DNA from 2 places in the Paraburkholderia phytofirmans OLGA172 genome. Region 2 is predicted to be linked to the other one. Evidence: riboswitches for the same ligand, from Rfam matches in the RefSeq annotation. Region 2 holds a riboswitch; the other holds the start of a gene.
What was found. Region 2 has a riboswitch for thiamine pyrophosphate ahead of thiC (phosphomethylpyrimidine synthase ThiC). Riboswitches for the same ligand answer to the same signal wherever they lie in the genome.
Positions count from the first base shown of each region.

Region 1: linked by a shared signal. The riboswitch ahead of AYM40_RS18680 (FAD-dependent oxidoreductase) and the one ahead of thiC (phosphomethylpyrimidine synthase ThiC) in region 2 are both predicted to bind thiamine pyrophosphate.

Region 1 is NZ_CP014578.1:4,237,110-4,242,739, reverse strand. It holds gene AYM40_RS18690 (glutamate synthase subunit beta) at 1-733, shown strand, start outside; gene AYM40_RS18685 (ABC transporter ATP-binding protein/permease) at 1,034-2,785, opposite strand; TPP riboswitch at 3,152-3,275, shown strand; gene AYM40_RS18680 (FAD-dependent oxidoreductase) at 3,505-4,635, shown strand; gene thiS (sulfur carrier protein ThiS) at 4,725-4,922, shown strand; gene AYM40_RS18670 (thiazole synthase) at 4,962-5,630, shown strand, end outside.
Region 2 is NZ_CP014578.1:3,132,887-3,138,516, reverse strand. It holds gene AYM40_RS13725 (hypothetical protein) at 110-643, opposite strand; gene AYM40_RS13720 (glycine zipper 2TM domain-containing protein) at 885-1,097, opposite strand; gene thiC (phosphomethylpyrimidine synthase ThiC) at 1,380-3,311, opposite strand; TPP riboswitch at 3,588-3,706, opposite strand; gene AYM40_RS13710 (GreA/GreB family elongation factor) at 3,861-4,271, opposite strand; gene AYM40_RS13705 (DUF1223 domain-containing protein) at 4,734-5,576, shown strand; gene AYM40_RS13700 (cytochrome b/b6 domain-containing protein) at 5,622-5,630, shown strand, end outside.

The DNA of each region.
Region 1 (5,630 bases), 1.1 Mb from region 2:
CGTGATCGCCGGCGGTTCGGAAATGCCGCGCGATCTGCCGGTGCCGGGCCGCGAGCTGGAAGGCATTCACTACGCGATGGAATTCCTGCCGCAGCAGAACAAGGTCAACGCCGGCGACAAGGTCGCGAACCAGCTGCTCGCCAAGGGCAAGCATGTGGTCGTGATCGGCGGCGGCGATACGGGTTCGGACTGCGTCGGAACGTCGAACCGTCATGGCGCGAAAAGCGTCACGCAATTCGAACTGCTGCCGCAACCGCCGGAAGAGGAGAACAAGCCGCTCGTGTGGCCGTACTGGCCGATCAAGCTGCGCACGTCGTCGTCGCATGACGAAGGCTGCTCGCGCGACTGGGCGGTCGCGACCAAGCGTCTCGAAGGCAAGAACGGCAAGGTCGAGAAGCTGATCGCCGCGCGCGTCGAATGGAAGGACGGCAAGATGCAGGAAGTGCCGAACTCTGAATTCGAAATGAAGGCCGATCTGGTGCTGCTGGCCATGGGCTTCACGCAACCGGTCTCGCCGGTGCTCGAAGCGTTCGGCGTCGACAAGGACAACCGTGGCAACGTGCGTGCGTCGACCGAAGGCGACAAGGCGTATTACACGTCGGTGGACAAGGTGTTCACGGCGGGCGATATGCGTCGTGGCCAGTCGCTGGTGGTGTGGGCGATTCGTGAAGGCCGTCAGTGCGCACGTTCGGTCGACGCATTCCTGATGGGTCATTCGGAACTGCCGCGCTAATGTCGCCGGCTGGTTTCCGCCGGATGGCGTAGAAACCGGCTAATGCTTGCAGGACGAGGTGGAGACGACAAAGCGGTATATAAGCGGTACATAAGCAGTACACCAAAGCGGTAAAAAACAAAGCCGGGCACCTGAGAAGGTGACCCGGCTTTTCATTTTTGCGACGTGCAGAGCCCTGTCTATGCGTTGGGTCGCGAGTGACGCCCCGCGCCAGGCCGCGAAGTCATTGCGTCTTTTCCGATAGCGGCTCAACGTCAGCCCGTCGAGATAGATCTCCGGCGCTCGCGTTGTTCATGCAGTTCAAGCGGCAATCGCTTCGCCCGAGCGCTCGACGTCGAGCGTTTCGCCATGGAACGCCGCCAGCGATTCGCGATGCGCAACGCTGACGATCGCCGCCTTCGGCAGCCGCTCAGTGAACAGGTGATAGAGACGCGCTTCGTTTTCCGCATCGAGCGCGCTGGTCGCTTCGTCGAGGAACAGATAGTCCGGCTTGTGCAGCAGCACGCGGGCGCCGGCGAGACGCTGTTGTTCACCCGGCGAGAGAACGCGCGTCCAGTGTCCCGATTCCTGCAGGCGGTCGGCGTACTCCGACAGGTGGCAGGTGACGAGCGCTTCGCGGCATTCTTCGTCGGTGTAGGTGTCCGCAGCGGACGGATAGGTGAGCGCGGCTTTCAACGTGCCGATCGGCATGTAGCTGACCTGCGGGATGAACATCATGCGCGCGTTGACCGGTGCGTCGATCGAGCCGTCGCCGAACGGCCACAAGCCGGCGAGCGCACGCATCAGCGTGCTCTTGCCGGAGCCGGACGGACCGCGCACCAGCCAGCGCGAGCCCGGCGTGATTGCGATATCGCGGATGCGCGACAGTGGGTTGCCGTTCGGCAGCGCAAGCTGGAGGCCATCGGTCGAGAGCTTGTCTTCGTCGACGAAATGCAGGTTGATGCCGCCATGCGCGGTGGCGGGCGACACCGATTCCTTCAGACGCGGCGCATGCACGACACGGCTGAATTCACGCAACCGGTTCACGGTAGCGCGCCACTCGACCAGGGTGCCGTAACTGTTGATGAACCACGAAAACGAATCGCTGACGGTGCCGAATGCGCTCGAAATCTGCATCAGCACGCCGAACGTGAACGCGCCCGCGAAGTAACGAGGCGCCGCCACCACCAGCGGAAAGATGATCGCGATCTGACCATAGAAGCTCAGCACGAAGGTGAGCCGCTTGGTGTACTTCATCACCTGCCACCAGTTGTCGCGGATGCGGCCGAACAGCGAGTGGGTGTTCTTCTTCTCGGTCTCCATGCCGTCGTAGAAGGCAATCTGCTCGGCGTTTTCACGCAGACGGATCAAGCCGAAACGGAAATCCGCCTCGACTTTCTGCGCCTGGTAATTGATCGACACGAGCGGATGGCCGACTTTCTGGATGATTACCGAGCCGACTACCGCGTAAAGCGCCGCGGCCCACACCATGTAGCCTGGAATCTGCACCGGCATGCCGCCGAGCGAAACGGTCAGCGCACCGGCCAGCGACCACAGGATCGTGATGAACGAGACCAGCGTGACGACCGTGGACAGCAGATCGAGCGTCAGCGAGAGCGTGGTGGTGGCGAACGATTGCAGGTCGTCGCTGATCCGCTGGTCGGGATTGTCGGCGAGCCGGTCGCGTTCGATCCTGTAGAAGGCGCTGTCGTGCAGCCACTCGTTGAGATACCGCGTGGTCAGCCACTGGCGCCAGCGGAAGCCGAGCATCTGGCGCAGATAGCGGCCGTACACGGCAAGGATGATGAAGCCGAACGCGAGCCCCGAAAACACCATCAGCAGGTGCGGAAAGTCGTGCACGTTCTTGGTCTGCAGCGCGTTGTAGAAGTCGGCGCTCCAGCGATTCAGGCGCACGTTGATCCACACGACGAGCAGATTCATCACGATGATCGCGACGAGCAGCCCCCACGCCGTCTTTCGTTCTTCGGAGACCCAGTAAGGTTTGATCAGGCTCCAGGCGGAGACTTTTTCGTCCGGCGGCAGCACGGGGCTGGAAGCGGTATTCAGTGTCATGAGCATCCTGGTGAAGTGCTGGCCCGTGCCGGGCTGGCCTCAGTCGGGCCGGCCCCACGGCGGGTTTGCGGTGCGTACCCCGGGCGTCGTGCTCGACGAACGCACGTCCGGGCGGGCGCCCGATTCTGGCGCGAAGCCCTTAAGTGAAAATTAATTTCCGCTCAGAGGTGTCGCCTCGATGCCGCCGTCGCGCGGGTGGCGAAGCTTGCAGCCCGCGCCTGGCTCCTGCGGCATCCGATTTTGGCATTGTGCCAGAGCGCCGCCCCCGGCCGTATTGATGAATCGAAGGATGGTGCCGGGTCAAATGCGCGCGACTGCGCAGGCCATTGGTTTGCGGGCGCCGCGCCTTTTATGGTCTAATGACCTTCGACGAAACAGGGGTGCTTTGCCCACAGGCTGCGTGATTCTCACGCAACGGCGGCAAGGCTGAGAGAGACCCTTTGCACCCGATCCGGGTAATACCGGCGCGGGAAGTTTCCGGAAGCAGCCAATCTTCCATTCCCCGCCGGGCGGCGTCCGTCATTGGACTCGCGTATTGCCCGGCCGGCCTCACCCGCCGGTTTCGTCCTGGGTACGTGCGTTTTTGTGCCGTACGGAAAGGATTCGATGACCGCCTATTCTTCATACAAGTGCTTTGCTCCGCGCCACGCCCTCGTCGGCTGTGTCGGTGCGCCGCGCTGTTTTAGCCTTGCTTGCCGTTGCGACTCGGAGTGGGCGCGATGAACCGTTCAGCTCAACCTGATTTCGCCGTGCTCGGCGGCGGGCTGTGCGGACGCCTGGTCGCGTGGCGTCTCGCCGGCCAAGGGTATCGCGTGGCGCTCTATGAGCGTGGCGATGCCGCGGGCTCGCAAGCCGCAGCCTGGGTCGCCGCCGCCATGCTGGCGCCGCTGGCCGAAGCCGCCAGTGCTGAATTGCTGATCACGCGTCTTGGCGCGAGCTCGCTCGACACCTGGCCGCAAGTGCTGGCCGAATTGCCCGAACCGGTGTTCTTCCAGCGCAATGGCACGCTCGTCGTGTGGCATCACGCCGACCGGACCGAAGCGCCGTTGTTCGAACGCCGTGTGCGCTCGAACGCGCCTGCCGAATTGCTCGACGGCGGCTTCGTCCCGCTTGTGGGTCCCCAGATCGGCGCCGCCGAGCCCGCGTTGGCGGGCCGCTTCAATCAGGGCTGGCTGCTGCCGCGCGAAGGTCAGCTGGATAACCGTCAGGTGCTGGCCGCGCTCGCTGCGGGCCTTGCCCAGCGCGGAGTCGAAACGCACTGGAACACGCCGGTCGACGATCACGCGCTGCCACCCGCGCGCATCACGATCGATTGCCGGGGTTTGGGCGCAAAGCCCGTGCTGCCCACATTGCGCGGTATCCGCGGCGAAGTCGCACGCGTGCACGCGCCCGGTATCAAGCTGACGCGGCCGGTGCGCCTGCTGCATCCGCGCTATCCGCTGTATATCGCGCCGAAGCAGGACGATCTCTACGTGATCGGCGCCACCGAAGTAGAAGGCGAAGACATGTCGCCGGTCAGCGTACGCTCCGCGCTCGAACTGCTGAGCGCGGCGTTTTCCGTGCACCCCGGCTTCGGCGAAGCACGCATCCTCGAACTGAATTCGCAGTGCCGCCCGACTTTGCCGGACCACCGTCCGGCCTTGCTGTGGGATGGCGCGCAGACACTGCGCGTGAACGGCCTGTACCGGCACGGCTACATGATCGTGCCCGAAGTCGCCGATGAAGCCGTGCGCTTCGCCGCGGCGCTGCTCGACGGCCGTATCGGCGACGCCGATGCCTTCGCCGACTGGCAAAGTGCCGCGCGCTGGAGCGAGCTGTTTCAACTGGATTCCACGCGGGAGCCGGCATGAGCGTTGCGCGCCTGCGGATGAAATAACCGCAGGCAATCAAGCGCGCGCCGCGTCGCTTCCTGCCATCGATTGAACCGTATTCGAACACCATGGACATTCATATCAATCAGAAGTCGTTGTCGCTGCCCGAAGGCGCGACTGTTGCCGATGCGCTCGCCGCGTTCGGCGCGCGTCCGCCGTTCGCGGTCGCGTTGAACGGCGATTTCGTTGCACGCACCCAGCATGCGGCGCGCGCGCTGCAGCCGGGCGACAAGCTCGATGTCGTGCAACCCGTGGCCGGCGGCTAAGCCCCGCGCCACGCATTGCCGGAGACCAGGACTATGCAAATGACTTTCCCCCAAACCGCCGACGCGCTCACGCTCTACGGCCAAACCTTCGCGAGCCGCGTGCTGCTCGGCACCTCGCGCTATCCGTCGCTGCAATCGCTATCCGATTCGATCGACGCGGCGCGGCCCGGCATGGTGACGGTCGCGCTGCGCCGGCAAATGAACGAAGGCGGCGCCGAAGCCGGTTTCTTCGATTTGCTCAAGCGCCACGGCGTCCCGCTGTTGCCCAATACCGCCGGCTGCCTGACCGTCGGCGAGGCGGTGACGACCGCGCATATGGCACGTGAAATCTTCGAAACCGAGTGGATCAAGCTCGAACTGATCGGCGACGACTACACGCTGCAGCCCGACCCGGTCGGTTTGATCGAAGCGGCTGCACAGCTGATCAAGGACGGTTTCAAGGTCCTGCCGTATTGCACCGAAGATCTCGTGATCGGCCGCCGTCTGCTCGATGCGGGGTGCGAGGCACTGATGCCCTGGGGCGCACCGATCGGCACCGGCAAGGGCGTCATCAATCCGTACGGCCTGCGCGTGTTGCGTGAACGCCTGCCGGATGTGCCGCTGATCGTCGACGCGGGCCTCGGCGTGCCGTCGCACGCGGCGCAAGTAATGGAGTGGGGCTTCGACGGCGTGCTGCTAAACACCGCGGTTTCGCAGGCGACCCATCCC
Region 2 (5,630 bases):
GGGAGTGCACGTTGTGCGGCATAGGTCGGTCCAGTGCCCGGTTAGCCGCAGGCACTGGACCCGTCAAAGCAGGTCAGCGAGATTCAGCTGTGGGGTTCAGCTGTGAGGTTCAGTGCCAGTGACCGTGGCCCCCCCAACCGCCATGGCCCCCCCAACCGCCGTGGCCGCCCCCCCAATAGCCGAAGCCGATCGAGACCGACGGCCCGTACCAGCCGGGGTAGCCGTAATAAGCAGGGTAGGCCGGGTAGACCGGCGGCGGATAGTAGGCGGGATAGGCGGGATAAGCGGGATAGGCAGGAGCAGCATACACGGGCAGTGGCGGCTGAGCGACCGCATAGGTTGGCGGCTGGGATTGTGAATCGGCCTGCGCGTGCTGCGCCGCTTGAGCCTGCTGTTGTTGCGCGGTGGCCGGATCGCCGGCAGTCCCGACGGCACCATCCTGCTGCACGCCATTGGCCGGGACGGTGCCGTAAGCGTAATACGGGTAGTAGCCTGGGTAGTAGCCGTAAGGGTAATAGCAGCCGGATAGCGTCAGCACGCAGGCTGCGCCGGCAAGCGCGATGCCCGTGTGGGAAAGACGGGGCAAGCCGGGCGGCAAGCGCCGGCTGATTGTGCAGAGAGAGTTGATGACGCGGGACTTCATGACGCGCTCCTGTTTACATCGGACGCCGCCATCCGGGGCGTAATGTCTTGAGCTTACGCCCCTGTCGCGCCGGCAGGATTGCAAAACCGTAACGGCTTATTTCACGTCATTGCGAAGCAACCGGCATAGCGCCGGTCGCCTTTGTTTTGCCCGCACGCTCGTCAGCGCGTGCATCTTCGTTGTTCATCGTTGAGACGGTTGGCCTATTGCACCACCTTCCCAAGGGACGCGTCGCCAGCGTTTACTTGCCGACCTGGTTACCGATGATGCCGCCTGCCGCCGCACCACCAATCGTCGACAGTGCATTGCCGCCGATCACCGCGCCTGCGGCGCCGCCCACGCCCGCGCCGATTGCCGTATCGCGTTGCCGCGTGGTCATGCCGTCACACGCGGAAAGACTGGCGACAACCGCGCCGATTGCCGCGAGCGTACCGAGTTGACGAATCGATTTCATGATGCTGACTCCGTTCATTGTGTCTGGAAATGGTTGTGTGGAAATGGACAGATCACCTCCCGTCCTTGCATTTGATCTTAGCGCCGCAGCCCGTATCCAGATGTGTGAGCTTGTCAGCAGACTGTCGGTTTCGTAATCAAATGTTTCCTTTCAGTGAGCATGCAGCGTGCCCGCCCGCGCAGAAACGCGAAAGCCCGCCAGTGGCGGGCTTCGGTGCTGCTATGCCGTGATGCGAAAGGCTCGAACAGCGGGCGCGTACTCATGCGCCCGCGTTTCCGACCCTTACTGCCGCTGATAAATCTCAGCGCCTTTCTTCATGAACTCGATCGACTTCACTTCCATGCCTTTCTTCAGCGCTTCGTCGTCGGAGACGCCTTGTTGGGCGGCGAATTCGCGCACGTCCTGGGTGATTTTCATCGAGCAGAAGTGCGGGCCGCACATTGAACAGAAGTGCGCGACCTTGGCCGAGTCCTTCGGCAGCGTTTCGTCGTGGAATTCGCGTGCCTGGTCCGGATCGAGACCGAGATTGAACTGGTCTTCCCAACGGAATTCGAAACGCGCCTTCGACAACGCATTGTCACGCACCTGCGCGCCCGGATGGCCCTTCGCCAGATCGGCGGCGTGCGCGGCGAGCTTGTACGTGATGATGCCGGTCTTGACGTCGTCCTTGTTCGGCAGACCCAGGTGTTCCTTCGGCGTGACGTAGCAGAGCATTGCCGTGCCGAACCAGCCGATCATCGCCGCGCCGATGCCCGACGTGATGTGGTCGTAGCCCGGAGCGATATCGGTCGTCAACGGTCCCAGCGTGTAGAACGGTGCTTCGTCACACCATTCCAGCTGCAGGTCCATGTTCTCCTTGATCAACTGCATCGGCACGTGGCCCGGACCTTCGATCATCGTCTGCACGTCATGCTTCCACGCGATCTGCGTGAGTTCGCCGAGCGTCTTCAACTCGCCGAGTTGTGCTTCGTCGTTGGCATCGTAGATCGAGCCGGGACGCAGGCCGTCGCCAAGCGAGAAGGCCACGTCGTACGCCTTCATGATTTCGCAGATGTCCTCGAAGTGCTCGTACAGGAAGCTTTCCTTGTGGTGAGCCAGGCACCACTTCGCCATGATCGAGCCGCCGCGCGAGACGATACCGGTCATGCGCCTGGCCGTCAGCGGCACGTATTGCAGACGCACGCCCGCGTGAATCGTGAAGTAGTCGACGCCTTGTTCGGCCTGTTCGATCAGCGTGTCGCGGAAGATTTCCCACGTCAGGTCTTCCGCCTTGCCGTTGACCTTCTCCAAAGCCTGATAGATCGGCACCGTGCCGATCGGCACCGGCGAATTGCGGATGATCCACTCGCGCGTTTCGTGAATGTGCTTGCCGGTGGACAGATCCATCACCGTGTCGCCGCCCCAGCGGATCGCCCACGTCATCTTGTCGACTTCTTCGCCGATGGAGGAGGTCACCGCCGAGTTGCCGATGTTCGCGTTCACCTTCACGAGGAAATTTCGGCCGATGATCATCGGCTCGCTTTCCGGGTGGTTGATGTTGTTCGGGATGATCGCGCGGCCGCGGGCGACTTCTTCGCGCACGAATTCCGCGGTGATTTCCTTCAGACCGTCCGGACCGAAAGCGCTCGCACCGAATGCCTGGCCCGGATGCTGGCGGCCCATCATCGCGGCGAGTTTTTCGCCGTTCGGACCGCTCGTCTTCAGGCTTTCCAGATACGCGGCGCGTTGCTGGTTCTCGCGAATCGCGATGTATTCCATTTCCGGCGTGATGATGCCGCGACGCGCGTAGTGCATCTGCGAGACGTTCTTGCCGGCGATCGCGCGGCGCGGCGTGCGGTGCAGGCCCTGGAAGCGCAGATCGGCGGTGGCGGTATCGGCGGCGCGTTCGCGGCTGAAGTCGCTCGACAGGCCCGTCAGCGCTTCGGTGTCGCCGCGCTCTTCGATCCAGGCTTGACGCAGCGCGGGCAGACCGGCGCGGATGTCGATTTTGGCTTCCGGATCGGAGTACGGTCCCGATGTATCGTAGACATAGACCGGCGGATTCTTCTCGCCGCCGAAACTATCCGGCGTATCCGCCTGGGATATTTCGCGCATCGGCACGCGAATATCGGGGCGCGAGCCAGTCACGTAGACCTTGCGGGAATTCGGCAGCGGCGCGACAGCGGCGGCATCGACGTGGGCGTCGGCGGAAAGGAACTTCGGGTTGGCGTTCATGCGGATCTCCTCTGTCGACCGGAGTTGGCGCGTTAGCGCCTTACTCCGGTCCCATGCAACTTGTTGCGGTCGACGAGAGTGGGTGCCTTAGCTGTCGACAGGAGTTAGCACTTCAGCTGTCGGCTAGAGTTGGCGCTTTAGCGCTTACTCTAGCCCCATGCAAAGCACTTACTCCGGTCCCATGCAAAGCACGCACTCCGGTCCCATGTGTGGGGCCGCTAAGCAGGAGACGAGACGGAAGTTGGCGGATTCGCGAGGGATGAAACAGTAGGTCAGGTGCGAAATCCGTACGCTTCCCTGCGCTGGCATTATCCAGATCAGGTTCAAAGGGTATTTCTCACCCACGCAACACGGACCTCCGACCTCCGTGCGACGCAGGACCCCCGCGTTAGCAGCGCACACGATACACCGCCCGGGCGGTGCTTGGCAACCCGTCTTGAAAAAGTCAGATGTCGGAGATAACGCCCGTCAGCTACGCACTATTCTTATTGTGATAGGGCTGCCGGGGATGGTGCGGCGCAGCAGTTCCGCGTCGCGAATGTGCTGCGCTTACAGCGTGAAATCGTCGGCGGCTTCGGGCTGGAACAGGATCTTTTCGAGCTTCAGCACTTTTTCCGTGCCGCTCGGCGGTGTGAAGCGAATGCGTTCGCCGCGTTTGGCGCCGAGCAGCGCAAGGCCGACCGGCGAAAACACGTTCAGGCGGCCGTGCGCGAAGTCCGCGTTGGGCGGATAGACAACGATCCAGGTCATCTGCTCGCCGCTGGTTTCGTCGACCAGGGTGGCTTGCGAATTCATCGTGACGATATTCGCCGGGATGTCGCGCGATTCGACGATCACAGCGCGTTCGAGGACGTCGTCGAGCATGTCTTGCAATTTGGCGTCGGCGCCGGGCGCGGCTGCGTGCTTTTCAAGACGGGCGACGTCGAGTTCGGTGAGGTAACAGGGTTTCGTCTTTTTCATGATGGGTTCTCCATTTCGATCTGCATGTAAGGGGACTGCGTGCGGATGAGATCGGCCCGGAGCCCGACGACGCGGCTCCGGCAAAGGAAGGAGCAACGTCAGATCGGGCGCCGGGCGGCGAGAAGCGGGAGCGTTCGGGACGGTTGGCCGGCGTGAGGCGGGGCAATGTCCGCGCGTGCGCAACCGGTTGCGCGGCGGGGGCGCAAGCGGGTGAGGGCACGGGAGAACGGAAAGCGCATCGGGGTAGCCGGCAGATAACGGAAGGTGTTGGGGGCGCGCCGGACAGAAAGCTTGACCGACGCAATCGAAAGGTGAATGTTAGCACGGCCCGGGTGTCTCCTTAATCGTTCATGGAACGGTCGAGACCCTAGGCGAACATCCCAAGCCAGAATAAAAATCAGAATAGGCTGTCATAAGTGACCTCGTGGTCCGACAAACGTGCAGATCCTGATGGAGCACGCCATGCAAACCGCACGAACCCGCTACGCGAACCGGTATGCCACCCGCTACCTCACCCGCGTAATCGCGCTGGCCGTAGCGCTCGCGATCCTCTCGGCCAGCGGTCTGGCAAGCGCAGCCGCTGCCGTATGCGCGTCGCACAGCCCATCCCACCGCGTAGCGCTAGTAGAGCTGTACAGCAGCGAAGGCTGCAGCAGTTGCCCGCCCGCCGACAACTGGCTGAGCCAGTGGAAAAACAGCGGCGCAACCCAAAGCATCGTGCCGTTGGCCCTGCATGTGGACTACTGGAATAGCCTCGGCTGGACCGACCGTTTCTCGCAGCATCGCTTTACCGAACGTCAGCAAACCCTCACCGACCTCTCCGGCGGCCACACCATCTACACGCCTGAGGTCTTCGTATCGGGCCGCGAACTGCGCAGCTGGTCGCAACGCGACAGTTTTCAGAGCCGTGTCGGCCAGGTCGTCGCCGAACCCGCTCGGGCGAACGTGGCGCTTGAACTGAAACACGAGGCGAAGGGTGCCTTCAATGTCGATGCGCAATTCACCAGCAAGGCGGCGGACGCAACGGGCTCACTGAATGCCTACGTCGCGGTCTACCAGAACGCGTTGAACTCGCAGGTCAGAGCCGGGGAAAACAGCGGCGCAATGCTGCATCACGAACGCGTCGTGCGGCAATGGATCGGCCCGGTGCCGCTCGTTGCCGGTAACGCGCAAATCCGCCGCGATATCCGCATCGACGATGCCGATGCCAACGCGCCGGCTGACACCTTCGGCGTCGTCGCTTTCGTCGAAAACGCCGCGACCGGCGAGGTGTTGCAAGTGGGCGAACTGGCCGCCTGCAATTGATCGCGCGACGCCCCCCGCAGCGCCCCCATTCAATCGGAGATTCTCATGGCAACG